One region of the Quisquiliibacterium sp. genome, then DNA from elsewhere that is predicted to be linked to it. Evidence: predicted binding sites of a transcription regulator. Region 1 holds the regulator's gene; each other region holds the start of a gene.
The links. The regulator sigma-54, encoded in region 1, starts transcription at its own class of promoters, with help from an activator protein. The targets are predictions, from matches to a motif close to TGGCANGNAANCTGCTTT.
Positions count from the first base shown of each region.

Region 2: a site for sigma-54 is predicted at 1,517-1,534, ahead of AC2H6A_RS11210 (isopenicillin N synthase family dioxygenase). Genes of this name have one in related genera too.
Region 3: a site for sigma-54 is predicted at 4,867-4,884, ahead of glnA (type I glutamate--ammonia ligase). Genes of this name have one in related genera too.
Region 4: a site for sigma-54 is predicted at 6,149-6,166, ahead of AC2H6A_RS08740 (TorF family putative porin). Genes of this name have one in related genera too.

Region 1 covers NZ_CEXFHW010000007.1:30,426-38,238, forward strand. The annotation lists gene AC2H6A_RS01755 (monovalent cation:proton antiporter family protein) at 1-1,035, opposite strand, end outside; gene AC2H6A_RS01760 (KpsF/GutQ family sugar-phosphate isomerase) at 1,092-2,099, shown strand; gene AC2H6A_RS01765 (KdsC family phosphatase) at 2,099-2,773, shown strand; gene lptC (LPS export ABC transporter periplasmic protein LptC) at 2,784-3,407, shown strand; gene lptA (lipopolysaccharide transport periplasmic protein LptA) at 3,404-4,027, shown strand; gene lptB (LPS export ABC transporter ATP-binding protein) at 4,027-4,815, shown strand; gene AC2H6A_RS01785 (RNA polymerase factor sigma-54) at 4,868-6,400, shown strand; gene hpf (ribosome hibernation-promoting factor, HPF/YfiA family) at 6,500-6,820, shown strand; gene AC2H6A_RS01795 (PTS sugar transporter subunit IIA) at 6,988-7,458, shown strand; gene hprK (HPr(Ser) kinase/phosphatase) at 7,469-7,813, shown strand, end outside.
Region 2 covers NZ_CEXFHW010000087.1:4,397-12,209, forward strand. The annotation lists gene AC2H6A_RS11200 (VOC family protein) at 1-277, opposite strand, end outside; gene AC2H6A_RS11205 (isopenicillin N synthase family dioxygenase) at 289-1,263, opposite strand; gene AC2H6A_RS11210 (isopenicillin N synthase family dioxygenase) at 1,607-2,620, shown strand; gene AC2H6A_RS11215 (hypothetical protein) at 2,541-3,434, opposite strand; gene AC2H6A_RS11220 (methylated-DNA--[protein]-cysteine S-methyltransferase) at 3,557-4,462, shown strand; gene AC2H6A_RS11225 (SDR family NAD(P)-dependent oxidoreductase) at 4,548-5,354, shown strand; gene pcp (pyroglutamyl-peptidase I) at 5,373-6,050, opposite strand; gene AC2H6A_RS11235 (alpha/beta fold hydrolase) at 6,057-6,833, opposite strand; gene AC2H6A_RS11240 (LLM class flavin-dependent oxidoreductase) at 6,851-7,813, opposite strand, start outside.
Region 3 covers NZ_CEXFHW010000015.1:6,814-14,626, reverse strand. The annotation lists gene AC2H6A_RS03315 (YicC/YloC family endoribonuclease) at 1-4, opposite strand, end outside; gene AC2H6A_RS03310 (serine/threonine protein kinase) at 67-1,074, shown strand; gene AC2H6A_RS03305 (PP2C family protein-serine/threonine phosphatase) at 1,098-2,003, shown strand; gene rph (ribonuclease PH) at 2,086-2,841, shown strand; gene rdgB (RdgB/HAM1 family non-canonical purine NTP pyrophosphatase) at 2,865-3,470, shown strand; gene hemW (radical SAM family heme chaperone HemW) at 3,495-4,715, shown strand; gene glnA (type I glutamate--ammonia ligase) at 4,985-6,397, shown strand; gene AC2H6A_RS03280 (DUF4124 domain-containing protein) at 6,601-7,188, shown strand; gene glnL (nitrogen regulation protein NR(II)) at 7,205-7,813, shown strand, end outside.
Region 4 covers NZ_CEXFHW010000059.1:12,087-19,899, forward strand. The annotation lists gene AC2H6A_RS08710 (YifB family Mg chelatase-like AAA ATPase) at 1-939, opposite strand, end outside; gene AC2H6A_RS08715 (Bug family tripartite tricarboxylate transporter substrate binding protein) at 1,061-2,035, opposite strand; gene AC2H6A_RS08720 (thiolase family protein) at 2,149-3,387, shown strand; gene AC2H6A_RS08725 (AMP-binding protein) at 3,387-4,922, shown strand; gene AC2H6A_RS08730 (hypothetical protein) at 4,913-5,647, opposite strand; gene AC2H6A_RS08735 (accessory factor UbiK family protein) at 5,644-5,934, opposite strand; gene AC2H6A_RS08740 (TorF family putative porin) at 6,239-7,021, shown strand; gene AC2H6A_RS08745 (P-II family nitrogen regulator) at 7,079-7,417, shown strand; partial or broken gene AC2H6A_RS08750 (ammonium transporter) at 7,449-7,813, shown strand, end outside.

The sequences.
Region 1 (7,813 bases):
GCCGGCCTGGGCCAGCCAGATGCCGGTGCGCACCGAGACGCCGGTGTTGGCACCCAGCGCCCGGGTGAGCGCGGCGGTGACCGCGAACTTGAGCAGCACCGGCACGGCCGTGAGCGCCAGCACCTGGGGCCAGGCCTGCACCAGCACCCGCAGGTCGAGCTGCGAGCCGATGGCCACGAAGAACAGGCCGAGCAGCACATCGCGGAAGGGCTTGATGTCCTCCTCGACCTGGTAGCGGAACTCGGTCTCGGCGATCAGCATGCCGGCCACGAAGGCGCCCAGCTCCATCGACAGGCCGGCCTTGCGGGCCAGCCAGGCGAAGAGCAGCGTGGCCAGCAGCACATTGAGCGTGAAGAGCTCGTGGGAGCGCTGGCGGGCCACCAGGTTGAACCAGCGGCGCATCAGGCGCGGCCCGAAGCGGAACATCAGCACCAGCAGCACCGAGGCGATCAGCGCGGCCTTGCCCACCGAATACATCCAGCCATCGCCGCCCGCAGCCAGCGCCGGAATGATGATCAGCAGGGGGATCACGGCGAGGTCCTGGAACAGCAGCACGCTGAACACCCGCCGGCCGTGGTCGGTCTCGAGCTCGCGCTTGTCGGCGAGCAGCTTCACCACCATGGCGGTGGACGACATCGCGGCAGCCCCGGCCAGGGCGAGCGCAGCCCGCCAGTCGATGCCCTCGCCGAGCAGCCAGCCGACCAGCGCCGCCGGGGCGGCCAGCAGCAGCAGCATGGCCAGCGCCATGGTGCCGCCGACCTGCGCCGCGCCCAGGCCGAACACCAGCCGGCGCATGGCGCCGAGCTTGGCGAGATTGAACTCCAGTCCGAGGGTGAACATCAGGAACACCACGCCGAGCTCGCCGGCATGGGCCACGGCCTGCGGATCGCCGGTGAGGCCGGCCGCATGCGGGCCGAGCAGCGTGCCCACCGCAAGATAGGCCACCAGCGGCGGCAGGCCCAGGCGGCGCAGCAGCACCACCGCGACCACGGAGGCGGCAAGCAGCACCAGGGCGAGTTCAAGCGAGGACAGCACGCGGGGGCTCCGGGGGCGCGCGGGACGCGCAGGACGATGCCGATATACTCGTCCGGATGAACCGCCCCATTCTATCGGCAGGTCATGGTCCGGCGGACGGCGCCTCGCTGGTGGCGCGTGCCCGCGAGGTGCTGCAGATCGAGGCCGAGGCGGTGGCCGCGCTGCCGGCGCGTCTGGGCGAGGACTTCGCCCGGGCCTGCGCGATCATCCTCGCCTGCACCGGCCGGGTGGTGGTGAGCGGCATCGGCAAGTCGGGCCATGTCGGGCGCAAGATCGCCGCCACGCTGGCCTCCACCGGCACCCCCGCCTTCTTCATGCACCCGGCCGAGGCCAGCCACGGCGATCTCGGCATGGTCATCGCCGAGGATGTGGTGCTGGCGCTGTCCAACTCCGGCAGCACCGAGGAGCTGCTGGCGATCGTGCCGCTGGTCAAGCGTCGTGGCGCACGGCTGATCGCCATGACCGGCGATCCCGGCTCGCGGCTGGCGATGCTGGCCGACGCCCACCTCGACGCGGGCGTGGCGCGCGAGGCCTGCCCGCTCAACCTCGCGCCCACGGCCAGCACCACCGCCGCCATGGCGCTGGGCGACGCCCTGGCGGTGGCCCTGCTCGAGGCCCGCGGTTTCGATGCCGAGGACTTCGCCTCCTCGCATCCGGGCGGCGCCCTGGGCCGGCGCCTGCTCACCCTGGTGTCCGATGTCATGCGCCAGGGTGAGGCGCTGCCCACGGTACGCAGCGGCGCGCGGCTGGGCGACGCCATCCTGGAGATCTCGCGCAAGCGCATGGGCATGGTCGCGGTGGTCGACGGGCAGGGCCTGGCGCTGGGCGTGTTCACCGACGGCGACCTGCGCCGGCTGCTCGAGCGCGGCGGGGACATCCGTGCGCTTGCCGTCGATGAGGTCATGACCCGGCAGCCTGCCCGCATCGGGCCGCGCGCGCTGGCCGCCGAGGCGGTGCGCCTGATGGAGTCGCGGCGCATCACGCAGCTGCTGGTGCTCGAGGATGACGGGCGGCTGGTGGGGGCACTGCAGATCCACGATCTGCTGGCCGCCAAGATCGTCTGATGAGCCCGGCCGCCACCACCGCCGGCGCGCGTCGGCCCGCGCGCGACAGCGCCCCCGGGCTGCGCCTGCTCGCCCTCGATGTCGATGGCACGCTCACCGACGGCGCGATCCTGATCGGCCCGCAGGGCGAGGCCATGAAGGCCTTCTCGGTGCGAGACGGTTTCGGTCTGGCCCTGCTGCGCGGGGCTGGCCTGCAGATCGCGATCATCACCGGCCGGCACTCGGCGATCGTCGAGCGCCGCGCCGCCGAGCTCGGCATCGTCCATGTGCGCCAGTCGGTGTCCGACAAGGCGCAGGCGCTGCGCGAGCTGTGCGCCGAACTCGGCATCGGCACCGCTCAGGCCGCGTTCATGGGCGACGACTGGCCCGACCTGCCGGCCATGCGGCTGGCCGGCCTCGCGCTGGCGCCCGCCGACGCCGACCCCGAGGTGCGCGAGCGCGCCGACTGGGTGGCCAGCCGCCCGGGCGGCCACGGCGCGGTGCGCGAGTTCGCCGACTGGTGGCTGGCCCGATGCGGCCTTCGCGACGCCCAGCTTCAGCGCTGGCTCGACCAGGCCGATTCCCCCGGGGCGCTGGCGCCTGCGCCTGGTGGCGATGCGGCGCACGCCAGCGGTCCGGCGTCTCACGGTGGCGCGGCGAGCGGCGATGGCCGGCCCGCCGGCACCCCCGGCTGAGCGCGCCGCCATGCCCGCCCTGCGCCAGGACCGGGTCGCGGCCGCGGTGTCGATCGCACTGCTCGCCGGGCTGACCGCCTACAGCTACTACCTCACCGAGCTCGCCCGCCGCGACGACCCGGCCGCCGGCGCCCGGCCCCCGGCCCACGAACCCGACTACTTCGTCGAACGCTTCTCGCTCACCCGCACCGACCGGCAGGGCGAACCCACCTTCCGGCTGTGGGCCGAGCGGCTGGTGCACTTCCCCGACGACGACAGCAGCGAATTCACCCGGCCCCGCCTGGTGAGCCTGGACCCGACCCGGCCGCGGGTCACGCTCACCGCCCGCGAGGGCCGCACCACCGGCCGAGGCGAGCAGACGCTGCTGAAGGACGAGGTCAGGGTGGTGCGCGAGGCCGGCCCCGAGGCGCCCGCGCTGCGCCTGAGCACCGAGGCCCTGCTGGTGTTCTCCGAGACCGAGACGGCGCGCACCGACCTGCCGGTCCGCATCGAGCGCGGCGGCGCCGTGTTGACCGGTGTCGGCATGGAATTCGATAATCGCCAGGGCACCCTGCAGCTGAGCGAACGGGTGCAGGTCCACTGGCCGCCCGGCACGGGCGCCGGCCAGTCCCCCCGGCAGGCGTCCTCCCCATGATCCCCGCATCTCCCACCCTCGCCCTCTGGCGCGTGCTGGCGCTGGCCTTCGGTCTGCTCGTGGGCGGTACCGCCGGCGCCGAGCGGGCCGACCGCGAGCGCCCCACCCAGGTCGAGGCCGACAGCCTGCGCCACGACGATGTCCGCCAGACCACGGTCTTCACCGGCAATGTGGTGCTCACCCGCGGCACACTGGTGATCCGCGCCGATCGGCTGGTGATGCGCCAGGATCCCGAGGGCTACCAGCACGGCAGCGCCTTCGGCAACCCGGCCACTTTCCGCCAGAAGCGCGACGGTCTCGACCAGTTCGTGCACGGCCGCGCGCAGCAGCTCGACTACGACGGCAAGGCCGAGGTGGTCCGCCTGATCGACCGGGCCCAGCTCAGGCGCCTGGAGCAGGACCGGATCACCGACGAGGTCCACGGCAGCCTGATCGTCTACGACGGCCGCAGCGAGCAGGTCTCGGTCGATGGCGGCAGCCGTGGGGCCACCGCCGACAACCCAGGCGGCCGGGTGCGGCTGGTGATCCAGCCCCGCACCGAGACGGGAGCCGGTGGTGCGCCGGCCGGCCCGTCCGTGCCGCTGAAGCCGGCCAACACGCCGGCCCAGGCCCGCCCCTGATGGCGGCGATCACCGAGGGCACGGGGCTGCCCCCCGGACCGGCCGCCGGATCGAGGCTGACCATCAGCCACCTCATGAAGGCCTATCACGGCCGGCAGGTGGTGCGCGATGTGTCCCTCGAGGTGCGCAGCGGCGAGGTGGTCGGCCTGCTCGGACCCAACGGCGCGGGCAAGACCACCTGCTTCTACATGATCGTGGGCCTGGTGCCCTCTGATGCCGGGGTCATCGAGCTCGACGGCCGGCCCATCGGCCGGCTGCCCATCCATCGCCGGGCCCGCATCGGGCTGTCCTACCTGCCGCAGGAAGCCTCGGTGTTCCGCAAGATGTCGGTCGAGGAGAACATCCGGGCAGTGCTCGAGCTGCAGCCGGCCGCCCAGGGCGGGCCGCTGCCGGCCACCGAGATCGCCAGCCGGCTCGAGGCCCTGCTGGCCGATCTGCAGATCACCCATCTGCGGGGCAACCCGGCGGTGTCGCTGTCGGGCGGCGAGCGGCGCCGGGTCGAGATCGCCCGGGCGCTGGCCAACTCCCCGCGCTTCATCCTGCTCGACGAGCCCTTCGCGGGCGTCGATCCGATCGCGGTGATCGAGATCCAGCGGATCGTGCGCTTCCTCAAGGAGCGTGGCATCGGCGTGCTGATCACCGATCACAACGTGCGCGAGACGCTTGGCATTTGCGATCGGGCGTATATCATCAACGCGGGTACTGTTCTTGCTTCCGGCCGGCCCGACGAGATCATCGCCGACGAAAGCGTCCGCCGCGTCTATCTGGGCGAACACTTCCGGATGTAAGGTCCGGCGTCGCCGGGCTTGCCGGCCGCCCTGTTCGAGCCCCATCCTCCCCTTGAAGACCTCGCTCCAGCTCAAGCTCAGCCAGCACCTCGCGCTGACGCCCCAGCTGCAGCAGTCGATCCGGCTGCTGCAGTTGTCCACGCTCGAACTCAACCAGGAGCTCGACCAGATTCTGGCCGACAACCCGCTGCTCGAGCGCCTGGACGACCCGCTGGTGGGCGCCATCCGGCTCGACGCGGGCGGCAGCCTCGCGGCCTCGCGCAGTGCGGGCGAGGGCGGCGGCCAGGGCGAATCCGGCCACGAGGGCGAACGCCGCGAGGCGGGCGGCGGCGAGACCGAACGGGCCGGCGCCGAGGGTACCGACGGCGGCGGTGACGGCGGGAGCTTCGACGATGCCGAGCGCGGCGGCGACTGGTCGGGCAGCGGCAGCGCGGCCGGCGACGATGAGAACGACGACCGCGCGATGCCGCAGCTCGCGGCCACCGGCCGCACCCTGCGCGACCACCTTGCCGGTCAGCTCGCCGCCACCCAGTGCAGCCGGCTCGACCGGGCGCTGGTCGAACTGCTGATCGACAACCTCACCGACGACGGCCTGCTCGACGGCAGCCTCGAGGAAATCGCGGCCATCCTGCCGGCCGAGCTCGAGATCGACCCCGACCAGCTGCACGCGGCGCTCACCCTGTTGCAGAGCTTCGACCCCGCAGGGGTGGGCGCCCGCGACCTCGCCGAGAGCCTGCGTCTGCAGCTCGCCGCCCTGCGCGCCGAGCAGCCGGGGCGGGCCAGTGCCGAGGTCTTCGCGCTCGCCCGCGCCCTGATCGAGCACCACCTCGCCTTGCTGGCGGCCAAGGACTTCGCCCGCATCAAGCGGCTGCTGCACTGCGACGACGCGGCGCTGCGCGAGGCCCAGGCCCTGATCCGCAGCCTCAATCCGCGGCCGGGTGCGGCCTTCTCGATCGACGAACCCACCTATGTGATTCCCGATGTGGTGGTGCGTCGCACCCGCGCCGGCTGGACCGCCGCGCTGAACCCCGATGTGCTGCCCAAGCTGCGCATCAACGACATGTACGCACAGATCCTGCGCCGCAACCGCGGCGCCGGGGCCGGCGGCCTGGGCGCGCAGCTGCAGGAGGCGCGCTGGCTGATCAAGAATGTCCAGCAGCGCTTCGACACCATCCTGCGGGTGTCGCAGGCGATCGTCGAACGCCAGAAGGCCTTCTTCTCGCATGGCGAGGTGGCGATGCGTCCGCTGGTGCTGCGCGAGATCGCCGAGGAGCTCGGTCTGCACGAGTCCACCGTCTCGCGGGTCACCACCCAGAAATTCATGCTCACGCCCTCGGGCACCTTCGAGCTGAAGTACTTCTTCGGCAGCCATGTGGCCACCGAGGCCGGGGGCGCGGCCTCGAGCACCGCCATCCGCGCGCTCATCCGCCAGCTGGTGGCCGCCGAGGATCCGCAGCAGCCCCTTTCCGACAGCCGGTTGGCCGACATGCTCGGCGAGCAGGGTATCGTGGTGGCAAGACGCACGGTGGCCAAGTACCGCGAGTCCCTGCAGATCGCGCCGGTCGCCCAGCGCAAGGTGCTCTGACCGGCACGCCGCTCGCAAGTCCTCGTCTCGGCCCGGCGCCGCGCGTCCCACTGGTTGTCAACCCGGCCCGATCATCGTCGGGCCACCTCTGGAGGCGCCATGAACCTGTCGATCAGCGGTCACCACCTCGAAGTCACCCCCGCCATCCGCGACTACCTGCTGCTCAAGCTCGAGCGCATCACCCGGCACTTCGACCGGGTCATCGATGTCAAGGTGTTCCTCAGCGTCGACAAGCTGGCCCAGAAGGCCGAAGTGAGCATCCATGTGCCCGGCCGGGACATCTTTGCCGAGTCCACCGACCAGGATCTGTACGCCGCGATCGACAGCCTGGCCGACAAGCTCGACCGGCAGATCCTCAAGCACAAGGACAAGACCACCGGCCATGGCCATGACGCCATGAAGTACGCACCGGTCGCCTGATTTTCCTGCATTGCGAAACCCCAGCCCGGCTTGCCGGGCTTTTTCTTGTGCGCCGCGCAAAAAAGTCCGCCCAAGCCCCGACGCCCTACCTATAATCAATCGCTCCATCACCGAATTCCGGGGCATCCGGACGGCCTGCAGGTCGTCGTTCCCGGTTGCCGCGTCCGATGAGCCGACTCGCCCGCCTGCTCCCGCCCACCAATGTCGTGACCAACCTCTCGGTCACCAGCAAGAAGCGCCTGTTCGAGCAGGCCGGGCTGCTGTTCGAGAACAACCAGGCCATCGAGCGCGGCAAGGTCTTCGACTCTCTCTTCGCCCGCGAACGGCTCGGCTCCACCGGCCTGGGCGAGGGCGTGGCCATTCCGCACGGCCGCATCAAGGGCCTGAAGGAAGCGGTGGCGGCAGTCGTGCGTCTGGCCGAACCCATCCCCTTCGATGCGCCCGATGGCCAGCCGGTGCGCCTGCTGGTGTTCCTGCTGGTGCCCGAGCATGCCACCGAGGAGCACCTCGAACTGCTCTCCGAGCTCGCCGAGCTGTTGTCCGACCGCGCCGTGCGCGACAGCCTGGTGGCCTGCGACGACCCCGCCCAGATGCACCGCACCCTGGCCGGCTGGGCACCCTACCGGCCGGCGGCCTGAGCCCGCGACCATGACCGTCACGGTCCGCCAGATGTTCGAGGCCAACCGTGAGGCCTTGCAGCTGCGCTGGATCGCCGGCGAGGCCGGCGGCAGCCGGGACATCGCGCCCACCCGCGCCGCGCCGGCCGACCTGCTTGGCTACCTGAACCTGATCCACCCCTCGCGCATGCATGTCTTCGGCCAGGCCGAGACCGCGTACTACCTGCACCTCGACGAGTCCCGGCGCCGGGCCATCCTCGACGATGTGGTCAGCGGCAACCCGCCGGCGGTCATCGTGAGCGAGGGCATCGAGCCCGATCCTGGCCTGGTCAGCCGCTGCCGGGCCGCCAACCTGCCGCTGCTGTCCTCGGGGCTG
Region 2 (7,813 bases), on a different contig from region 1:
CGCGTCGGGTGGCCTCATCCACCGCGGCGGGGTCGGCCAGCATGAAGGTGGGGTAGGTGCTCACCGGAGGCAGGATGCTGCCTGTCGCCACCCGGTCACCAAGGCCGAGCAGGCCGTAGGCCGGTGCCGCGTGGAAGCCGAACTGAAAGTGCGCATCGCCCAGGGCCCGGTAGATCGGCGAGCGGCTGTGTTCGAGCTCGCTGATCCCGAGCAGGCTGCGGTAGAAGTCGATCTGCCGGTCGATGTCACGGCAGAACAGATTCACGAAGAGTTGCATGGCGGCGGCGCTCAGGCGCTGGGCTCGGCGGTCTGGCGGCGCAGCCCGTAGGTGCGCTCGTACATCTCGCGCAGGTGCTCGCCGGCCGTGCAGGGCGGGTAGCGCGGCACGCTGCCCGCGGGCACGGTGCCGGGCAGGGCCTCGATGCGCGCCAGGTAGTTGGGCTCGAAGAAGAAGGGCAGCGAGAATCGCGGCGCGCCGCCGGAGTGCCGGTTGCGCACCCGGTGCAGGTTGGAGCGGTACAGGCCGTTGGTCCAGCGCGGCACCATGTCGCCCAGGTTGACCACGAAGCTGCCGGCCAGCGGCGGGGCTTCCACCCAGCGCCCGTCGCCCATCTGCACCTCCAGGCCGCCATGGCCATCCTGCGCCAGCACGGTCACCGCGCCCCAGTCGGTGTGCGCCCCCGCGCCGAAGGTGCGCTCGTCGGCATCGGGCGGGTGCGGCGGGTAGCGCACCATGCGCAGGCTCACCATCGGCTCGTGGCAGGCCTCGTCGAAGCGGTGTTCGGGCAGGTCCAGCGAGATCGCCATCAGCTGCATCAGCCGCAGCGAGAGCGCATTCATCCGCGCGATCCAGTCCTGGCACAGCGCGCGCGCCTCGGGCACCTCCTCGGGCCACTGGCTGGGGCCGTAGGTCTGATAGCCCGCGCGCACATAGGGATGGTCGTCGGGCCAGTCCATGCCGCAGTAGAAGCTCTCCTTGAGGTCGGGCTTCATTGCAGCGTCGAGGGTCTGTTCGCCCAGGGTCTCGAAGCCGCGCAGGATCGGCGAGCGGCGCATCGACAGCGCCTCGCGGCGCTCGGCCGGCAGCTCCAGCAGCCGGCGCGCGAGCGCGAACTGCTGCGCCACCCGCTCGGCCGCGATGCCGTGGCCAAGCACATAGAAGAAGCCGCTGTCCATGGCTGCCTCGCGCAACTGCCGCGCCAGCTCGGCGCTGCGCGGGCCGCCCGGCGCGAGCGCGCCGTCCAGGTCGAGGACCGGGATCATGCCGCAGGCCTTGCACGGACCCGCGTGCGGGGAGGGAAGGGCGGATGGCATCGGAACACGGGCGCTTCTCCGGAACAGGGTGGAACGCACCGCGCGGGCGCGCGCGCAGGCCGCTGGCGCGCCGAGGCGGTGAGCGGCGCACCAGCGAGGCGCGCGGGGTTGCTCAGGTCGCCGGGCACGCAGCTTCCATGCCACGGACGATCCGGATGCATGACCGACGCAGACCAGTCGTCCACCGGCCCCGCCCCGCATCGGGCATGCTTTCTGCTGAACACCTGCCAGGCCCCGCTGACGACCGACCCCGGCCAGGCGCCCGAATCCCCTCCACCGCAGGAATCACCGCATGACATCTGCCCGGCCGATGGTCGAACTCACCCGCGAGTCGCGGATCGGCGCGGTCCGCTCGACCGCCGTGGCGGGCGAGGTGCCGCGCATCGACCTCGCCGACTTCGCGGCGCGGCGCGAAGAGATCGCCGATGCGCTCTGGGACGCGGCCGTGGCGGTGGGCTTTTTCCAGGTGGTCAACCACGGCATCGAGCCGGCGCGGGTGCGCGAGGCCTTCGCGATGACCGAGCGCTTCTTCGGTCTGCCCGACCCGGTGAAGGCGCAGTACCCGCACCGCAAGGCCGACAATGTCGGCTGGGAGAGCCGCGCCCAGGTGCGGCCGTCCACGGGCACGCCCGACCAGAAGGAGAGCTACCAGATCACCCGCCCGCGCATGGCCGGGCTGTGGCCGGCCGAGTCGGAACTGCCCGGCTTCCAGGCGGCCATGCTCGACTTCGAGTCGCGATGCTGGTCGGTGGCCATGCGGGTGCTTTCCTGCTTCGCGCACAAGCTCGGCTTCACCACCGATTTCTTCGCTGCCGCGCACGACCCCGCCCAACCCGACTACCAGAGCACCCTGCGACTGTTGCACTACTACCCGGTGGATCCGGCCTCGCTCGGCGCGGCCGGGCTGTGGCGCGCCGGGGCGCACACCGACTTCGATTGCCTGACCCTGCTCTTTCAGCGGGCCGGGCAGGGCGGGCTGGAGGTCTGCGCCGGCAAGGACCTCGACAACCCGGTCTGGACGCCGGTGCCCCCCGAGGAAGACGCCATCACCTGCAACATCGGCGACATGCTCATGCGCTGGAGCGACGACCGGCTGCCCTCGAACTTTCACCGGGTGCGCACGCCCGAGCCGGGCGAGTACCTCGGCTCGCGCTACAGCATCGCGTTCTTCGCCCAGGCCAACCGCGAATCGGTCATTGCCGGCCCCTCCGGCAAGCACGCCCCGATCAGTGCCGGGGATTACCTTCGCCAGCGGGTGGCTGCCAACTTCCAGGCGGCGGGCGGTGCGCCGGGCGCGGCCCGTTGAGCACCCTGGCCGTTCCCTGGCGCGACGGGGCATAACGCCGCCACCACCAGCCCATGAACGCGCGGTAGTTCAGCCGCGCCCAGGCGTGGTACAGGCGCGAGCGGGCCCGGCAGTGCCAGGCCATGCCGCCGCCGTCGGTCTGCTTGATCAGGCCCAGCGTGCGGCGCCAGCAGCGGCCGGTGTCGATCACCCAGGCCGGATCGGTGGCCTTGCCCCAGTAGGCAAACACCGGGTTCGGCCAGCCCGGGGTGGCCTCGCGCCCCTTGAACTGTTTCTCGGGGTCGGCGCCGAGATCGAAGCACGCGAGCTGTTCGCGGATGTAGGCCGTGCGAAAGACCGAAGGGTTCAGGCTGAGGCGGCCGCTCACCAGGTAGCGGCCGTCGTGCCGTACCCGCCGATTGCCGAGCAGGTTCAGGCGCACGCTTACCAGGGAGGGATCAGCCGCGAACAGCGCGCGCAGCTCGCCGAGCGGCACGGATCGCCGCAGGCACCAGTCATCTTCGAGGTGGAAGAACTCGTCGGTCTGCACCTGCGACCAGCACCATTGCACCGCGCTCGGGAACGACGGGCTCTCGGGGGTGCGCGCCACCACCTGCGCGAAGTAGGCACGGCACAGGGCGAGGATGTCCTGCGCGGTGACGCCAGGCTCGCCGATCGGGTCGATGTTCACGATCAGCCGCACCGGCGTGCCGGCGAGCAGGCCGCGGCTGAAGGATTCGAGCGTGAGGCGCAGGATGTCGGGGCGCAGGGTGGCGATCAGCACCACATCGATGGGGGGCTGAGCCGGCGCTGACCCGGGTGACGCGAACGACATGGCGCATTCTAGGGGCCGGGCCCCGACCGATGAAAGCGCCCGCGGTCCGCTCGGGGCCATGGGGCCGTCGCTTCGCAAGAACCGGTTTGCCGCGGCGGCGCGGGCGGGCGCAGACTGCCTGCATGCCCATGACCGCCCTGCTCGACCCTGCGACCGTCGCCCCCGTTGAGGCCGGCACCGCCGCCCGGCACTACGCGCTGGTGGCCCGTGCCATCGAGCACCTGCGCGGCCATGCCGCCGAGCAGCCCGACCTGGCCGCGCTGGCCGACGCGGTCCACCTGAGCCCCCATCACCTGCAGCGGGTGTTCGCGCAGTGGGTGGGCATCTCGCCCAAGCGCTTCCTGCAGTACCTCACCAAGGAGTACGCCCTTGCGCAGCTGCGCCGCTCGCAGGATGTGCTGGCCACCGCCCACGGTGCCGGTCTGGGCAGCGGCAGCCGCCTGCACGAGCTGATGGTGAGCTGCGAGGCGATGACCCCGGGCGAGATCCAGCGCGCCGGGGCCGGGGTTTGCATCGGCTGGGGCGTGGGCTACTCCCCGCTCGGACGGGCGCTGGTCGGCTGGACCGATCGCGGCCTGTGCGAGCTGGCCTTCCTCGACGGCGACGAGGCGCCGGCGCTGGCCGAGCTCGCGCGGCGCTGGCCGATGGCCCGCCTTGCGCGGGACCACACCCAGGCCGACCGCCTGCTCGCCCGGGTGTTCGCAGACCCGCCCGAGCGCGGGCGACTCCACCTGGTGCTGCGCGGCACGAACTTCCAGATCCGGGTCTGGCAGGCGCTGATGGCCAGCGCGCCCGGTGAGCTCATCGGCTATGGCGCGCTGGCGCGGCGGGCCGGCAGCCCGCAGGCCGCTCGCGCCGTGGGCAGCGCGCTTGCGGCCAACCGGCTTGCCTGGCTGATTCCCTGCCATCGGGTCATCCGCGAGACCGGCGAGCCCGGCCGCTACCGCTGGGGCGAGACCCGCAAGCAGGCGGCCCTGGTCTGGGAGGCGGCCCGGCGCGAGGGCGGGCGCGCGGACGCAACACCCTGAGCAGGCGCGGTGCTGAAACGCCCGTTCGCGCCGCCGAGGCACAATCGTTTCAGGCTCCCTCCGATGGAGCCACGAGGAGACGACGATGAGCGGACGGATGGCGGGCAAGTGCGCGGTGGTGGTGGGGGCGGGCCAGAGCCCCGGCCCGAATGTCGGCAACGGGCGGGCCACGGCCCTGCGGCTGGCGCAGGAGGGCGCGCGCGTGCTGTGCGTGGATCGCGACGAGGCCAGCGCGGCCGAGACCGCGGCCCTGATCAACGCCGAGGGCGGGCAGGCCTGGGCCTTCCGGGCCGATGTCGCCAGCCGTGACGACTGCGCCGCGCTGGTGGCCGCAGCCCGTGAGCGCTTCGGCCGCATCGATGCGCTGGTGAACAATGTGGGTATCGGCGGCGGCGGTGACGGCCCGGCGCACAAGGCCGAGGAGGCCGCCTGGGATCGCCTGATGGCGGTCAACCTCAAGGGCATGTGGCTCACGCTGCGCCATGCCCTGCCGCTGATGCGCGAACAGGGCGGCGGCGGTGCGATCGTCAACATCTCCTCGCTCGCCTCGGTGGCCGGCGCCACCATGATCGCCTACGAGGTCTCCAAGGCGGGCGTCAACCGGCTGACCACCAGCGTGGCCTCGGCCAACGCGCGGCACGGCATCCGCTGCAACGCGATCCTGCCGGGCTTCATGGACACGCCCATGGCCGTCGAGGGCGGCGCCCGCGCCACCGGTCGGCCGGTGGCTCAGGTGCGCGCCGAGCGCGATGCCCGCGTGCCGCTGCGCGCCCGCATGGGCAGCGGCTGGGACACCGCCAATGCCGCGCTGTTCCTGTGCAGCGACGAGGCCGGCTTCATCACCGGCGCGCTGCTGCCGGTGGACGGGGGCATGGGCACGCGGGTCGGGTGATCGGCCTGGTGCCGCGCCTCAGGCCACCGTCCCGCCGTCGCGCGCCGCATCGCCCTCGCCGCTCAGCGTGGCGGTGATGGCCGCGCGAACGCCGCGCACCATGGTGTCGAGCGACAGGCTGGGCGTGCCCACCCAGGCGGCGGCCTGCTCGGGCAGCATCGGCAGGTGGATGAAGCCGCCACGCAGCTGCGGATGGCGGGTGGCGATCAGGTGGGCGAGCGTGAAGAAGAGGTGGTTGCACACGAAGGTGCCGGCGGTCTGCGAGACCGAGGCTGGCACGCCCGCGGCGCGCATCGCGGCCACGATGCGCTTGATCGGCAGGCTGCTGAAGTAGCCCGCCGGTGCGCCGGCGATCACCGGCTGGTCGATCGGCTGGCCGCCGCCGTTGTCGGGCATGGGGGCGTCATCGACATTGATGGCCACCCGCTCCACGCTCAGGTCGGTGCGGCTGGCGGCCTGGCCCAGGGCCACCACCACCGCGACCGGCGATCGCGCGAGCGCGCGCGCCAGCACCTCGCCGCTCTCGCCGAAGCGGCAGGGCAGCTGCAGCGCGCTGACCTGCGCCCCGGCGATCTGCGCGCCGTGCAGCGCGCGGGCCACCTCCCACGACGGATTGACCGACTCGCCCCCGAAGGGCTCGAAGCCGGTGACCAGCACCCGCGGTGCTGCGTCGATGCCTGCGCCTGCGCTGTTCATGCCGGCTCAGGCCAGGGCGGCGATGGCCTGGGCCACCGCCTCGGGCTGTTCCTGCGGCGCCAGATGGCCGGCACGCGGCACGGAGATCAGGGTGGCCCCGGCGATGCCGGCCTGCCAGGCCTGCGCGTAGGCCGGCACGATCAGCCGGTCGCTCTCGCCCCAGATCAGCGCCGTGCGCGCGCGGATGCGGTACAGCCGCTCCGACAGGCCGCGGTCGGGGATCGGGAAGAGCAGCTTGCCGGCCATGCCGAGCTGGCGCGCGTTGGTCACCAGGAAGCCCTTGAGCCACTCCGGGTCGTCCATGCGCGCGCCGGCGGTCATGGCCTTGCGGCCTGCCTCGACATCATGGAAGAGCACGGCCGGCATCTGGTAGGGCAGCATCGCGAAGATGTCCGGGATGGGATGCTCGGGCAGCCACAGCCCCGCCGGGGCGATCAGCGCCAGCCGCGAGACCTGGTGCGGCGCCACCGCGGCCATCTCGGCCGCGATCATGCCGCCCATCGAGTGGCCCACCAGCAAGGGGTTGGTCAGGCCGAGCGCATCGATGACATCCCAGGTGTGCAGGGTGACATCGAGCATGGTGCGCAGGCTCTCGCACTCGGCGCTCGGCCCGTAGCCGGGCAGCAGCGGCGCGATCACGCGCCAGCGCTGCGCCAGCCGCGCGATGAACGGATCGCCGGGGGCGAGGCCGCCCGCGCCGTGCAGGTAGACCAGCGGATCGCCCTGGCCGGCCTCGTAGACGCTGACCGCGACGTGGTGGGTGTTGACGGTGCGCAGTTCCATGCCGGCTCCCGGGCGCATCAGCGCTCGGCGCGCGCGGGCACGGCGCGATTGCGCGCGGCATCGGCCACCGCGCCGGCGCCCTGACCCGATGCGCCGCTGGCAGCCGCCGCCTCGCTTGCGGCCTGCGCGGCCCGCGAGTCGGCCAGCGCCGCGGCCACGCGGGCGCGCACCTGCGTCTCGTCGGGCAGCGTGCCGGGCACGGCTGCGCTGGCCACCGGCTTGCACCAGAAGCGCTGGTCGTCGGCGTGCTCGGGGAACATGCCGCGCAGCGCCGGCATGACCTTCTCGGCGAACAGACGCGTGGAGTGCATGCACTTCTCGACCGGCATGTTGCCCACATGCATCAGGCAGAAGATGTTGCCCACGTTCAGGCTGCGGATCAGGTCTTCCATGCGCTGGCGCACGGTCTCGGGGCTGCCGGCGATCACATGGCCGCCCTCGATGAGGTCTTTCCAGGTGAGCGAGGCATAGCCGCCGCGCACCGGCGCGTACTGCGAGAGCGCGCCGGTCTGGATGGTCTTGATGGTGCGGTAGCCCGGCGCGTCGGCAAAGCCCGGAAACACATGCAGGCAGCGGTTGTAGAAGTACAGCACATGCTCGGCATACAGGCGCTCGGCCTCCTCGTCGGTCTCGGCCACGCAGATGGTCTGGGCGAAGCCAGCGCGGTAGGGGGAGGCATCGGGCGCATTGCGCTGCGCGACCCGGTCCCAGTAGCCCTGCATCAGCGCCTTGGCGCGGATGTAGCCCGAGAACGACAGGTACGAGTACGAGTAGGTGTTGTCGATGCAGAAGTCATAGGTCTCGACCGAGCCGCCGCCGGGGATGTGGATGGGCGGGTGCGGCTGCTGCAGCGGCCGCGGCCAGATGTTCACGTAGCGCAGCTGGGTGTAGCGGCCGTTGAACGCGAAGGGCTCGGGCTCGCGCCAGGCGCGCATGATCAGGTCGTGCGCCTCGGCGTATTTCTCGCGGGTGAGCGCCGG
Region 3 (7,813 bases), on a different contig from region 1:
TCAAGAGATGCATCCAGGTTTGGGCTGGCCCCTCGGACCCGGACCACGGAAGACCGGCTCGCCATCATGCCCTCACAGACCAACGCAGCCCTGCCCAACGGCCTCGAGATCGGCGGGTACCGGATTCTAAAGAAGATCGCCAGCGGCGGCTTCTCGATCGTGTATCTCGCCCGTGATGCCGAGGGCGTGCGCTATGCCATCAAGGAATACCTGCCGGCCACCCTGGTCAGCCGTGCACCGGGCGAGCTCGTGCCCCTGGTGTCGCCCGAGCACCTGAACACCTACCGCAACGGCCTGAAGTGCTTCTTCGAGGAGGGCAGGGCGCTGGCCCGCATCCTCCATCCCAACGTGGTGCGGGTGGTCAACTTCTTTCGCGCCAACGAGACCGTGTACCTGGTCATGGCCCATGAGGAGGGCCGCACGCTGCAGGACCTGGTGCTGCGCCGGCGCGCCGGCGAGGGTGCGCAGGTGATCGCCGAGCGTCATATCCGCCGTGTGTTCCACCTGGTGATGAACGGCCTGCGCGAAGTGCATGCCAACCGGCTGCTCCATCTCGACCTGAAGCCCGCCAACGTCTACCTGCGCATGGATGCCTCGCCCATGCTGCTCGATTTCGGCGCGGCGCGGCAGACCCTGTCGCTCGATGCGCCCAAGCTCTTTCCGATGTACACCCCGGGGTTCGCCGCCCCCGAGCTCTATCGCCGCGGCATGACGCTGGGCCCCTGGACCGATGTCTACGGGCTGGGCGCGTCCATGTACGCCTGCATGCTCGGCGCGCCGCCGCAGGCCGCCGACCAGCGCCAGCTCGATGATCGCCTCGAGGATCAGCTCGATCGCGCCCGCGACCACTACTCGGCCGGGCTGGTCGACACCGTCACCTGGTGCATGAGCCTCGATCCCACCGATCGCCCGCAGAGCGTGTTCGCGCTGCAGAAGGCGCTGCGCGACACCGTGGCCGACCGGCCCGACGAGGGCGATGCCCGCGGCGGCGGCCTGTCGCGCTTTCTGGACACCATGGCGGGCGCCCTCGGCCGCCGCCGTCGCGATCCGGCCACCACGCCCTTCGAATCCTGAGCGCGGTCGCGCCGGCCGGCCCGATGAAGTTCAGCATCTACCAGGACAGCCTCACCGGGGCGCGTCCCATCAACCAGGACCGCATGGGCTACGCGTTCACGCGCGATTGCCTGCTCATGCTGGTCGCCGACGGCATGGGCGGTCATCAGCGCGGCGAGGCGGCGGCGCAGGTGGCGATGCAGTCGGTCGCCTCCAGCTTCCAGCGCCAGGCCCAGCCCGCGCTGGCCGATCCGCCGGCCTTCCTGGACGAGGCCCTGCTGCAGGCCCACCGCGACATCCTCCAGTACCAGGTCACCCATGGCATGAGCGAGTCGCCGCGCACCACGGTGGTGGCCTGCCTGGTGCAGGGCGGCAAGGCCTGGTGGGCGCATGCCGGCGATTCGCGTGCCTACTGGATCCGCAACGGTACGGTGGTCTCGCGCACCCGCGACCACTCCAAGGTCGAGTCCCTGCTTGCCATGGGGCTCCTCGCGCCAGGCGCCGAGAATCGTCACCCCGATCGCAACAAGGTGCTCAACTGTCTGGGCTCGCCTTTTCAGCCCACCATCGAGGTCAGCCCTGGCGCCACGCTGCAGCCGGGCGATCTGCTGCTGCTCTGCAGTGACGGGGTATGGGCGCCGCTGGCCGAGGGCGCGCTCATCGAGGGCTTCATCGGCGCCGATGTGAAGCGCGCGGTGCCCGATCTGGTCCGACGCAGCGTGGCCGCTGCCGGCCGCCTGGCCGACAACGCCACCGCGCTCGCCATGCGCTGGGACAGCGACGCGCCGGCCACGTCGCCGATGACCGGAGCCGCCCTGCTGCGCGGCGCGGTCACCACCACCATCGACATCAGCCCCGACGCCGAGCCCGAGCCGCCGATCACCGAGGCCGACATCGACCGGGCCGTGGCCGAAATCCAGGACGAGATCGCCCGCACGGCCGCCCGCTGAGGGCGCAGGCGCGTCGGGCCCCGCGCACGGGAGCCTGCCGGCATCGCCCGTCCCCGGGTCATCGCCCCGTAGAATGCCGGGCATGACTGCCTCCGCCATCGCCGCCCCCTGCCTGCGCCCCAGCGGCCGCGCGCCCGCCCAGTTGCGCCCGGTGCGCTTCACCCGGGGCTTCACCCGCCATGCCGAGGGCTCGGTGCTGGTCGAGTTCGGCGACACCCGGGTGCTGTGCACCGCCAGCGTCGAAGACAAGGTCCCCGGCTTCCTGCGTGGGCGCGGCCAGGGCTGGGTCACGGCCGAGTACGGCATGCTGCCCAGGGCCACCCACACCCGCGGCGATCGCGAGGCCGCGCGCGGCCGCCAGTCGGGCCGCACCCAGGAGATCCAGCGGCTCATCGGGCGCAGCCTGCGGGCGGTGTTCGACCTGCCGGCGCTCGGTGAGCGCACCATCACCCTCGACTGCGATGTGCTGCAGGCCGACGGCGGCACCCGCACCGCTGCCATCACCGGTGCCTGGGTGGCTGCGCACGATGCCGTCACCGGGCTGCTGGCCACGGGCCGGCTTGCCGCTTCGCCCCTGCGGCAGGCGGTGGCCGCGGTATCGGTCGGCCTGTGGCAGGGCGTGCCGGTGCTCGACCTCGATTACGCCGAGGATTCGGCCTGCGACACCGACATGAACGTGGTCATGACCGCGGCCGGGGGCTTCGTCGAGATCCAGGGCACGGCCGAGGGCGAACCCTTCGATCGTGCGCAGGCCGATGCGCTGCTCGAACTCGCCCGCGCGGGCATCGCCGACCTGGTGCGCGCCCAGCAGTCCGCACTCGGGCAGCCGTTGCCGTGAACGCGGCGGCGGGCGCCGGCCGTCTGAGCCGGGTGGTGATCGCCTCGGGCAATGCCGGCAAGCTGCGCGAGTTTGCCGCCCTGCTGGCGCCTTTCGGGGTGAGCGGTGTCGGCCAGCGCGAACTCGGCATCGCCGATGCCCCCGAGCCGCACGCCACCTTCCTCGAGAATGCGCTCGCCAAGGCGCGCCACGCCAGCGCCGCCGCCGGCCTGCCCGCGATCGCCGACGACTCCGGGCTGTGCCTCGACGCGCTCGGCGGCGCCCCCGGTGTGCATTCTGCGCGCTGGGCCGAGCTCGCCGGCGGTCCGCGCGATGACATCGCCAATAACCGCCTGGTGGCCAGCCAGCTGCGGCAGGCCGCCAGCCGCAGCGGCCACTATTACTGCGTGCTGGTGCTGGTGCGCTCGCCGGACGACCCGCAGCCGGTGGTGGCCGATGGCCTGTGGCGCGGCGAGTTCATCGACACCCCCCGAGGCGAGGCCGGCTTCGGCTATGACCCGCACTTCCTGCTGCCCGAGCTGGGCTGCACCGTGGCCGAGCTCAGCCCCGAGCGCAAGAACGCGCTGAGCCATCGCGGACAGGCGATGCGCGACCTGCAGGACCGTCTGCGCCGTGCCGGTCTGGTCTGAGCATTCGCGGCGCGCGACGGCCCGATGAGCGATGCCCGGCCGGTGTCGGTGGTGCGTCGGGCCGCGCCGGCCCGCGGCCCGGTGCCGCTCACGCAGCTGCCGCCGCTCTCGCTCTACATCCACCTGCCCTGGTGTCTGCGCAAGTGCCCCTACTGCGACTTCAACTCGCATGAATGGCGCGGCGGGGCGACCGAACTGGCGGGCCTGCCCGAGCGCGCGTATCTGGATGCGCTGCAGGCCGATCTCGAGGCCGCGCTGCCGCTGGTGTGGGGCCGCAGCGTGCAGACGGTGTTCATCGGCGGGGGAACGCCCAGTCTGTTCTCGCCGGCCTCGATCGACGCCCTGCTCGCCATGGTGCGCGCGCGGATCCGTCTGGCGGCGGGCGCCGAGATCACCCTCGAGGCCAACCCCGGCACCTTCGAGACGGGCCGGTTTGCCGATTTCGCCCGCGCCGGCGTCACCCGGCTGTCGATCGGGGTCCAGAGCTTCGATGACCGACTGCTGCGCGCGATCGGCCGGGTGCATGACGGCGAACAGGCGCGCGCCGCGGTCGCCGAGGCGGCGCGTCACTTCGCCAGCTTCAACCTCGACCTCATGTACGCGCTGCCCGGCCAGAGCCTGGCCGATCTGGCCGCCGACATCGATACCGCGCTCGGTTTCGAGCCGCCACATCTGAGCGCCTATCACCTCACCCTCGAGCCCAACACGCTGTTCGCACGCCATCCGCCGCCATTGCCCGACGAGGATCTGGCCGCCGACATGCAGGCGCTTGTGCAGGCGCGCCTCGCCGCCGAGGGGCTCGCGCGCTACGAGGTGTCGGCCTTCGCGCGGGCTGGCCACCGCTGCCGTCACAACCTCAACTACTGGGAGTTCGGCGACTACCTCGGCATCGGTGCCGGTGCCCACGGCAAGATCTCCTCGGCCAGCGGTGTCCTGCGCCAGGCGCGCTACCGGCACCCGCAGCGCTACCAGGAGGCGGCCCTGGCCGGCCGCGCCGTCGAAACCGAGCGCCTGCTCGAAGCCGCCGATCTGCCCTTCGAGTTCATGCTCAACGCCCTGCGGCTGGTGGAGGGTGTGCCCTGCGCGCTGTTCGACGAGCGCACCGGGCTGAGCGCGGCCGTGCTGGCGGCGCCGCTGCGTGAGGCCCTCGCGGCAGGCCTGATCGACGCCGACCCGTCGCGCTTCCGGGCGAGCCCGCGGGGCCTGGACTTCCTCAATGACCTGCAGTCGATCTTCCTGGCTTGAGCCGGCGGCGATCGCGGCTGCGGTGCACCCTATTTGTGCGTATCATGGGAGCGCACCAAAAACGTGCGCTCGTTCCTGGTGCGCAGAGCGTGGTCGATCGCTAAGTCCCTGAATTCTCATGCCCCAGCCGGGGGCGTTGCTGCCGAGTTCATGGCATGATTTCTGCTTGATTTCCGGCAGGTTTGCCTGGCTGCAGAAATGCGCCGACAATCGCGCGGCTTTTGATTTACCCCTTTCAAACCCGACAGCAGTTACCCAGGAGAGTCCGAATGGCGAGCGCCAAAGACGTCATGAAGATGGTGACGGACAACGAGGTCAAGTTCGTTGATTTCCGCTTCACCGATACCCGCGGCAAGGAGCAGCACGTCACGGTGCCGGTCAGCCATTTCGACGAGGACAAGTTCGTCAGCGGCCACGCCTTCGACGGATCCTCGATCGCCGGCTGGAAAGGCATCGAGGCCTCCGACATGCTGCTGATGCCCGATCCCGCCACCGCGAACATGGATCCGTTCCGCGAGGAACCCACCCTGATCCTGTCCTGTGACGTGATCGAGCCCTCCGACGGCAAGGGCTACTCCCGCGACCCGCGCTCGCTCGCCAAGCGCGCCGAGGCCTATCTGAAGGCCAGCGGGCTGGGCGATACCGCCTTCTTCGGTCCCGAACCCGAATTCTTCATCTTCGACTCGGTCACCTGGAATGTCGACATGTCCGGCTGCGGGGTGAAGATCAACTCCGAGGAAGCGCCCTGGAGCACCGGCAAGGAGTTCGAAGGCGGCAACCTGGGCCATCGGCCTGCGGTCAAGGGCGGCTATTTCCCCGTGCCCCCGGTGGATTCCTTCCAGGACATGCGCTCCGAGATGTGCCTGCTCCTGGAGCAGATGGGCGTCCCGGTCGAGGTGCACCACCATGAGGTGGCTGCCCCGGGTCAGTGCGAAATCGGCACCAAGTTCTCCACGCTGGTGCAGCGTGCCGACTGGCTGCAGATCCTGAAGTACGTGGTGCTCAATGTGGCCCACAGCTACGGCAAGACCGCCACCTTCATGCCCAAGCCGGTCGTGGGTGACAACGGCTCCGGCATGCACTGCCACCAGTCGGTCTGGAAGGACGGGGTCAACCTGTTTGCCGGCAATGGTTACGCGGGCCTGTCCGAGTTCGCGCTCTACTACATCGGCGGCATCATCAAGCACGCCCGTGCCCTGAACGCGATCACCAATCCCGGCACCAACTCCTACAAGCGACTGGTTCCCGGCTTCGAAGCCCCGGTGAAACTCGCCTACTCGGCGCGCAACCGCTCGGCCTCGATCCGCATTCCCTATGTGAGCAACCCCAAGGGTCGCCGCATCGAGGTGCGCTTCCCGGATCCCACCGCCAACCCCTACCTGGCCTTCTCGGCCATGCTGATGGCCGGCCTGGATGGTGTGCAGAACAAGATCCACCCGGGCGAGGCGGCTGACAAGAACCTGTATGACCTGCCGCCCGAAGAAGACGCGAAGATCCCCACCGTGTGCTCGTCGCTCGACCAGGCGCTCGAGTATCTCGACAAGGATCGCGAGTTCCTCACCCGCGGCGGCGTGTTCAGCGACGAGATGATCGATGCCTACATCGCGCTCAAGAGCGAGGAAGTCACCCGCTTCCGCATGACCACCCATCCGGTGGAGTTCGACATGTACTACTCCCTCTGAGCGGGCGGGGCGCGGCGTGACCGCTCCCCTCCGTGATGACCGCGAAGGGCCGGCCTGCCGGCCCTTTGTCGTTTCTCGCGCAAATGCCGGGGATTTGCCGTGCATTTGCGCCGATCGTCGCTCTGGCATCAGACGATCGGTCAGTCTGCCGGCAGAGGGGGCGCGGTATAGTCGGCCATGCCCCACCCCCTCCCGAGGACACCGTGATCCGGCATCTCCGCAGGCTCGGCCTGATGGTCGGGCTGACCCTGATCGCCGCGCCCGCACCGGCGCAGATCTACCGCTGCGAATCCGCCAGCGGCGTGATCGAGTACACCAATGCGCCGGCACCCGGGCCCGCGACCGAGCGCCAGTGCCGTGTGGTCGATGCCAGCATCACCGTCATTCCCGCACCCAAGCCGGTTGCCCCCAAGGCCGGCGCGGCAGGCGCGCCCGCGGCGCCGATCCCGCCAGCACCCGGACCCTTCCCGCCCACCGGGGCCACCCAGCGCCCGGCCGCAGGCGGACCTGCCGCAGCCGCACCACCTGCGGCCTTCCCCAAGGTGGACACCTCCGCCCAGCGCACGCTCGACGGCGATCGCCGCCGCATCCTCGAGGACGAGCTGCGCAAGGAGGAAGCCCGGCTGGCCGAGTTGCGCACCGCGTTCAACAACGGCGAGCCCGAGCGCCGCGGCGACGAGCGCAACTACCTGAAGTACCTCGAGCGGGTGCAGCGCATGCGCGAGGACATCGGCCGCGCCGAGAGCAACATCGTCAGCATCCGCCAGGAACTGGCCGCCATCCGCAACTGAGCACCGGGGGCGGGCGATGACCCTCCTGCCTCCCGACCATGAAGACCGCCGCCGGCGTCCCGAATCGCTGCTGGCCGGCCTCGACCTTCTCGGCAGCGCGGCCGTGGTGCTCGATCCCCACGGCGCAATCGTCTTCATCAACCAGGCCGGTGAGCAGCTCTTCGAGGTTTCCAACCGGCTGATCCGCGGCCAGAACTTCGCCCGGCTGTTCGTCAACGGCGGCATCATCGATGCGCTGGTGCTCGATGCCTGCCGGGCGGCCTTCGGCCACAAGCATCAGGAACTGGTGCTCGAGCGCGCCGGCCGTGAGCCGCTCGAACTCTCCTCCACCGCCGCTGCGCTCGACAGCCCGCTGGGCGTGCTGCTGATGGAGTTCCGCCCGATCGCGCAGCGTCTGCGCCAGGAGCGTGAATCCAAGCTGCTCGATTCCGCGCCGGCCAACCGCGAACTGGTGCGCAACCTCGCCCACGAGATCAAGAACCCGCGGGGCGGCCTGCGCGGCGCGGCGCAGCTGCTCGAGACCGAACTGCCCTCGCCGGCGCTGCGGGAGTACACCCAGGTGATCATCAAGGAGGCCGACCGCCTGCAGGCGCTGGTCGATCGCCTGCTCGCGCCGCACCGCCAC
Region 4 (7,813 bases), on a different contig from region 1:
CAGCGCGGCGCGCGGGAACTCGGGCAGCTCGTCGAGGAACAGCACGCCATGATGGGCCAGGGTGATCTCGCCCGGCCGCGGCGGATTGCCGCCGCCCACCAGCGCCGCCACCGAGGCGCTGTGGTGCGGGGCGCGCAGCGGCCGGCGCCCCCACTGGGCGGGCAGGAAGCCCCCGCTCACCGAGGCGACCAGCGCGCAGGCCAGCGACTGCTCGTGGGCCATGGGCGGCAGCAGCCCGGCCAGGCAGCCCGCGAGCAGGCTCTTGCCCGCGCCGGGCGGGCCCACCATGAGCAGCGAGTGGCCGCCCGCCGCGGCGATCTCGAGCGCCCGCTTGGCCTGGGCATGACCGCGCACCGAGGCAAGATCAGGCACCGCCGGGGCGGCGGGCTCAGGGGTGCGATGCGCGGCCCGGGGCAGCGGTGCGTCGCCGCGCAGGTGAGCGCAGACTTCGGTGAGATCGCTGGCCAGCAGGGCCTGGCCGTCAGGCAGCAGCTCGGCCTCGGCCTGGCAGGCGGCGGGCAGCACCAGGCGCCGGCGAGGGTCGTCGGCCTGCAGGGCCAGCAGCATGGCGAGCACCCCGCGGATGGGCCGTACCTGCCCGGTGAGCGAGAGCTCGCCCACGAAGGCGAGGCCTTCGAGGGCCTCAGCGGGCACCTGGCCGCTGGCGGCGAGGATGCCCACCGCGATGGGGAGATCGAAGCGGCCGGAGTCCTTGGGGAGGTCGGCCGGGGTGAGGTTGACGGTGATGCGCCGGCTGGGCACCTGATGCCCGGCCTGCAGCAGTGCGGCGCGGACGCGGTCGGCGCTCTCGCGCACGGCGGCCTGTGGCAGGCCGACCAGATGCAGCGCCGGCAGCCCGTTGGCGAGGTGGACCTCGACCCGCACCTCGGGTGCCTGTAGGCCCACCAGGGCGCGGGAACGGACGACGGCAAGCGACATGCGGCTGGGGCGAGCGAGGGGTGCCCCAGTCTAGGCCGGGCAGTGACGCGGCTGGGGATGCGGGCCTCGGCCCTGCGGCTCAGCCCGATGGCCGAGGGGCAGCGCCCCGGCCAGCCTTTCGTCAGATCTTCAGGCCGAGCTCGCGGATCATGCGCCCCCAGACCTGGAGCTGGTCGCGCTGGTAGCGCAGCGCCTCGTCGCGGGTGGAGGGGATGGGCACCAGGCCCGCGCGGTTGAGCGAGGCCCGAACCTCGGGGTTGTTGAGCGCGGTGCCGGCCTCGGCATTGAGCCGGTCGAGAATCTCGGTGGGCGTGCCGGCCGGCGCGGTGAGCATCCACCAGCCGGAGAAGTCGGGGGGCGTGGGCACACCCTGCTCGGCATAGGTGGGCGTGTCGGGCAGCAGGGGATGCCGGGTGGGCCAGGGCACCGCCACCACCTGCACCCGGCCGCCGCGGATCATGGGCAGCGCGGCGGGCACATCGCTCACCATGAGCTGGACATGGCCGGCGGCGAGATCGACCAGCGCCGGCGGCGTGGACTTGTACTGCACATGGGCGATGTTCAGGCCCTGGGTGCGGGCGAGGTGGCCCATGTACGAGATGCCGCCGGTGTTGCCGCTGGCGTAGCTGAGCTTGCCCGGGTTGGCCTTCACATGGTCGATCACCTCGCGCACCGTGCGTCCCGGGATGCCCGGCGCGGTCAGCAGCACATAGTTCACCGAGGCCACCAGCGAGGCGAAGACCAGCTCCTTCGCCACATCGTAGCCAGGGTTGTCGATCATGCCGCCGGGATTGGCGGCCAGCCCCGAGTTGGTGAGCAGCCCGAGGGTGTAGCCGTCGGGCGCGGCCTTGGCCACCATCGCGCAGGCGATGGCGGTGTTGGCGCCCGGCCGATGCTCGATCACGAAGTTCTGCTTCAGCGCGCGCGACATCGGCTCGACCAGGGTGCGGGCCAGGGTGTCGGTGCCCGAGCCCGGCCCGAAGGGCAGGATCAGGCGGATGGGCCGGGTTGGCCAGGCCTGCGCCCGGCCCAGGGCAGGACTCAGCGCCAGCGCGGCGGGCAGGGCGCTGGCGAGCAGTCGGCGGGTGCGGTCCATGGCGGTCTCCTCGTTTGGCGGGCAGGCTGCGGCAGCCCACTATAGCGAGCCGGCCGCGCCGGCCATTCCGCTTCCGGCGCTATGCTTGCCGCGACAACTTCTGGAGCGTCGGCATGGGCGATGTGTATGTGGTGGGGGTGGGCATGACCGCCTTCGGCAAGTTTCTGGACAAGTCGGTCAAGGACCTCACCCGCGAGGCGGTGCTGGCCGCGCTGGCTGACGCCGGCATCGGCCGCGAGCGCATCGACTCGGCCTTCTTCGCCAATGCGGCGCAGTCGGCCATGGAGGGGCAGTTCATGGTGGGCGGCGAAATTGCCCTGCGCGACTGCGGCATCGCCGGCATCCCGATCGTCAATGTCGAGAACGCCTGCGCCAGCGCGAGCACCGCCTTCCACCTTGCCTGGACGCGGCTGAAGGCCGGCGTGTCCGACATCGCGCTCGCGGTGGGCGCCGAGAAGATGTATCACGCCGACAAGGCGCGCAGCTTCGCGATCTTTGACGGTGCCTGGGATGTGCACCAGGCGCAGGCCAGCAGCCGCGACCTGCTCGCCCTGGGCGAGGGCGTGTCGCCGCCACCGGGCACGCCCTGGGAGAGCGGCCCGCGCAGCCTGTTCATGGATGTCTACGCGGCGCTGGCGCGCTTCCACATGAAGACCTTCGGGTCCACCGAGCGGCAGCTCGCCGCGGTGGCCGCCAAGAACCACTTCCACTCCACGCTCAATCCGCTCTCGCAGTTTCGCAACGACATGAGCATCGACGAGGTGCTGGCCGCGCGGATGATCTCCTGGCCGCTCACCCTGCCGATGTGCTCGCCGATCAGCGATGGCGCCGCGGCGGCGGTGCTGGTCACCGAGCCGATGCTGCGTCACTTCGACCGCTCGCGCGCGGTGAAGGTCTGCGCCAGCGTGCTGGCCAGCGGCCAGGCGCGCGACCCCGCGCAGGTCGATCGCCACATCACCCATCTTGCGGCCAATCGCGCGTATCAGATCGCCGGCCTCGGGCCGCAGGACATGTCGCTGGCCGAGGTGCACGACGCCACCGCGTTTGCCGAGATCGTGCAGACCGAGAACCTGGGCTTCTGCGCGTTCGGCGAGGGTGGCCTGATCGCCGAGCGCGGCGACACGCGGCTGGGCGGGCGCATCCCGGTGAATGTCTCGGGCGGTCTCGAACGCAAGGGCCATCCCATCGGCGCCACCGGCCTTGGCCAGATCGCCGAGCTCACCTGGCAGCTGCGCGGCGAGGCCGGGCCGCGGCAGGTGGCCGATGCGCGCTTTGCCATCGCCGAGAACGGCGGCGGCTTCATCGGCTGCGAAGAAGCCGCGGCCTGCATCACCATCCTGGGGCGGGCCTGATGAACACCGCCGGCTTTCTCGCCGCCACCGCGCGCAGCTTCGGCGAGGCCCGCGCGGTCTCGGTCGGCGATCGCCTCATCCACACCTACGCCCAGCTGCACGAGCGGGTGGCGCGGCTCGCCGGCGGGCTGCGCCGTCATCCCGCGGTCACGGCCGGCGACCGCATCGCGCTGGTGATGAAGAACAGCGCGCCGTACTTCGAGCTGATGTGGGCGGCCTGGCATGCCGGCCTGTGCGTGGTGCCGGTCAACGCGAAGCTGCATCCGCGCGAGGTGGCGTTCATCCTCGAGAACTGCGGCGCGCGGCTGTGCTTCGTGTCGCCTGACCTGGGCATGGACTTCACTGCGATGGGCGGCCAGCCGCCGGCCCTGGCGGCGCTGATCAGCGTCGACGATGACGCCTACCGCGCGCTGTGCCGCGCCGATCCGCTGCCCATGCAGGCGGTGGCCGAACACGATCCGGCCTGGCTCTTCTACACCAGCGGCACCACCGGCCGGCCCAAGGGCGCCACGCTCACGCACCGCAACCTGCGCGCGATGGCGCTGCGCTACTACGCCGACATCGATTCGGTGAGCACCGAAGACACCATGCTGCATGCCGCGCCGCTGTCGCACGGCGGCGGCCTGTACTCGCTGCCGCAGATCGCGCGCGGCGGCCATCAGGTGGTGCCCGAGTCGCAGGGCTTCGATCCGTCCGAGATGGTCGATCTCATCGGCCGCTACCGGCAGGTGTCGTTCTTCGGCGCGCCCACCATCGTGATGCGCATCGTCAACCATCCCGGCGCCGCGCGGCTGCGCGCCGAGCACATGAAGACGCTGTTCTACGGCGGCGCGCCGATGTACCTGGAAGACCTGCGCCGGGCCATGACGGTGTTCCCCGGCTCGCTGCTGCAGATCTACGGTCAGGGCGAGACGCCCAACACCATCACCAGCGTGTCCAAGGCCATGCACGCTGACAGCGCGCACCCGCGCCACGCCGAGCGCCTGAGCTCGGTGGGCATCGCGCGCACCGGCGTGCAGGTGCGGGTAGTCGACCCCGATGACCGCGACCTGCCGCCGGGCGAGATCGGCGAGGTGATCTGCCGTTCCGAGGTGACCATGGCCGGCTACTGGAACAACCCGCAGGCGAGCGAGGCCGCGCTGCGCGACGGCTGGCTGCGCACCGGCGACCTCGGCAGTTTCGACGCCGATGGCTTTCTCACCCTGAAGGACCGCGCCAAGGACCTGATCATCTCGGGCGGCACCAACATCTATCCCCGCGAGGTGGAGGAGGTGCTGCTGCTGCATCCGGCGCTGGCCGAGGTGTCGGTGGTGGGTCGTCACCATGCCGACTGGGGCGAGGAGGTGGTGGCCTTCCTGGTGGCGCGGCCCGGTCAGCGGGTGAGCGACGCGGAACTCGATGCGCTGGTGGTGGCGCACATCGCGCGCTTCAAGCGGCCCAAGGCCTACTTCCGGCTTGAGGCGCTGCCCAAGAACAACTACGGCAAGGTGCTCAAGACCGAGCTGCGGGCCCGGCTGGCTGAGGCTCAGCGGTAGGCGGGGTCTCGCGGCGGGGTGGACAGCATGACCACCTGCGCCCCGCCGGGGCCGGCGCGCAGCATCGGCGCCGGATCGTCGGCGGCCGCGAACAGGCTCTCCCAGGGTGTGAGGGTGAGGCCCTCGTGCTCCAGGCTGCCGGCGAGCACGAACACGAACTGGCCCTGGGCGGCCGGGATGGCCTGCGAGCGCACCGAGCCGCCGGGCGGCAGTTCGGTGACGATGGCGGCCAGACCGTCGGGCTCGGGCGCGATCAGCACCTGCTGGCGCACCGCGGTGAGCGCGGCCAGGGTCGCGGTGTCGGGCACGGCGATGGGCCCGGCGGTGGCGTGGCGGCGCGGGCCGCGCAGCAGCTTCTCGCCGGCATCGGCCACCGGCACGAAGCCGCTCTCGCACACCGGCCGGATGGTGAAGTACTTGACGCCCTGCGGCCCGGAGACCAGCGGTCCGTAGCCGGTGTAGGCGCCGGCGTAGTGCACCGTCACCGGGCCCAGCGGGTTGCGGCCGATGGTGCCGCCGCCTTCGACGAAGAGCTGGAACTGGTTCTGCCGGTGGAAGTGCGGCACCAGCGTGGTGTTGGGCGGTTGCTCGACCAGGAAGGCGGTGGGCGAGAGCACCGGATCTTCGCCGCTCTCGAGCCACTCGGACTTGTGGAAGGTGTCCTGCATCACCGGCACCGCGCGGCGGCGGCGCTGCCCGTGTTCCCTGGTGCCCAGCACGATCATGTCGGTCTCCCGGGTTCGGCCGGCGCAGCGGGGCTGCCGGCGCTGGCGCCGCTGGCGGCGGCTTCGAGTTCGGTGATCCGCGCCTCGAGCCGCTCCACCCGCTGGCGCATGCCGGCGGCCCATTGCGCATAGGCCTCGAGCTCGGAGCGGGTGGCCAGGTCGAACTGGGCGAGGCCCTGTTCGAGCACCACGCGCAGCCGGCGCGACAGGTCGGCGGCAGCCGGCGCCTCGGCCACCACCCGCGACAGGCGTGCAAGCAGCTCATCCAGCGGATCGGGTCGGTTCATGGCAGCAGGGGATTGAACGGCTGACCGGGGCGGACAACGGCGTTGGTCCAGTCTAGCACCGCGCCGACGCGCCGCATGGCGTGGTGGCGCGCCTTGCGCCATGGTGTGCACCAAAACAGGGATTTGCGCTTTAGCGCACCAAAAAAGTGCTTTCACCGGGCTGGAGAGCGGGGATTGCGGGCGGATCGGGCGCAGGAAGCCGGATCGAGCGAGGTGGCACGGTAAATGCAAGACCGTGCGAACCCATCCCCGCCCCGGTGCGGGGCCGCTTTCCACGATCCCATTCACGCCAGGAGCGCCATCCATGAAAAAGCTGATCGCCGCGGCAGGTCTCGCTGCCCTCACCGCCACCCTCCCGACCCTGAGCGTCGCCCAGGACAAGAAGGAGGCCTCGCCGCACACCTTCACCGGCAATGTCGGTTTTGCCTCCGAGTACCGCTACCGCGGCATCGCGCAGACCAACGGCAAGCCCGCCCTGCAGGGTGGCTTCGACTACTCGCACGCCAGCGGCTTCTATCTGGGCACCTGGGGCAGCAATGTGAGCTGGATCTCCGACCAGTCCACGACCGCAGCCCCGGTCAGCAACAGCCTGGAACTCGACCTCTACGGCGGCTACAAGGGCGCCGTGGGTGACCTGGGCTATGACATCGGCCTCCTGCAGTACCTCTATCCGGGCTCCTACCCCGCCGGCTTCACCAAGCCCGACACCCTGGAAGCCTATGTGGCCGGCACCTGGAAGATGCTGACCCTGAAGTACTCGCACTCGCTGACCAACACCTTCGGCTACGCCAGCAGCAAGGGCTCAAGCTATCTCGACCTGACCGGCAACTTCGAACTGCCCGCCGGGTTCACCCTCGTGGCGCACGTGGGCATGCAGACCATCGCCGCCGGCGCCGGTCGGGCCAAGTCCGACTGCTCCTACACCGACTGGAAACTCGGTGTCACCAAGGATGTCGCCGGGCTGACCTGGGGCCTGTCCTACATCGACACCAACGCCAAGGGTGGCGTGGGTCAGTGCTACCGCAACGCGTACTCCCGCGACATGGGCAAGGGCGTGGCGGTCCTGTCGGTCACCAAGACCTTCTGATTCCACTGTCATGAACCAGAGGCCGGCCCCTGGGGGCCGGTCGAGAGGGAGATTCCAGTGAAGCTGATCACCGCAATCATCAAGCCGTTCAAGCTCGACGAGGTCCGCGAGGCGCTCTCGGGCATCGGCGTGCAGGGCATCACGGTCACCGAGGTCAAGGGCTTCGGGCGCCAGAAGGGCCACACCGAGCTCTACCGCGGCGCGGAGTATGTCGTCGACTTCCTGCCCAAGGTGAAGATCGAGGCCGCCGTGGCCGAGAACCTGGTCGAGCGCGCCATCGAAGCCATCGAGGGCGCGGCGCGCACCGGCAAGATCGGCGACGGCAAGATCTTCGTCTATGACCTCGAACAGGTGGTGCGCATCCGGACCGGCGAAACCGGCAACGAAGCGCTCTGACCCACCCCGTCAACGAATCCCGGAGAACACCATGAAGAATCTGTTGAGGGCCATCGCGCTCGCGCTCGCCCTGGGCATCGCCCCGATGGGCGGCGCGCTGGCGCAGGACAAGGGCGGCCCCGCCGCCGAGGCGCCCAAGGCCGAGGCCAAGGCGGAAGCCAAGGCCGACGAGAAGAAGGACGAGGCCAAGGCCGACGCGAAAGCCGATGCCAAGGCCGAGGCTGCCAAGCCCGAGGAGAAGGCCGAGGAGGCCAAGCCCCCGGTGCCCAACAAGGGCGACACCGCCTGGATGACGGTGGCAACCCTGCTGGTCATCCTGATGACCATCCCCGGCCTCGCGCTCTTCTACGGCGGCCTGGTCCGCAGCAAGAACATGCTGTCGGTGCTGATGCAGGT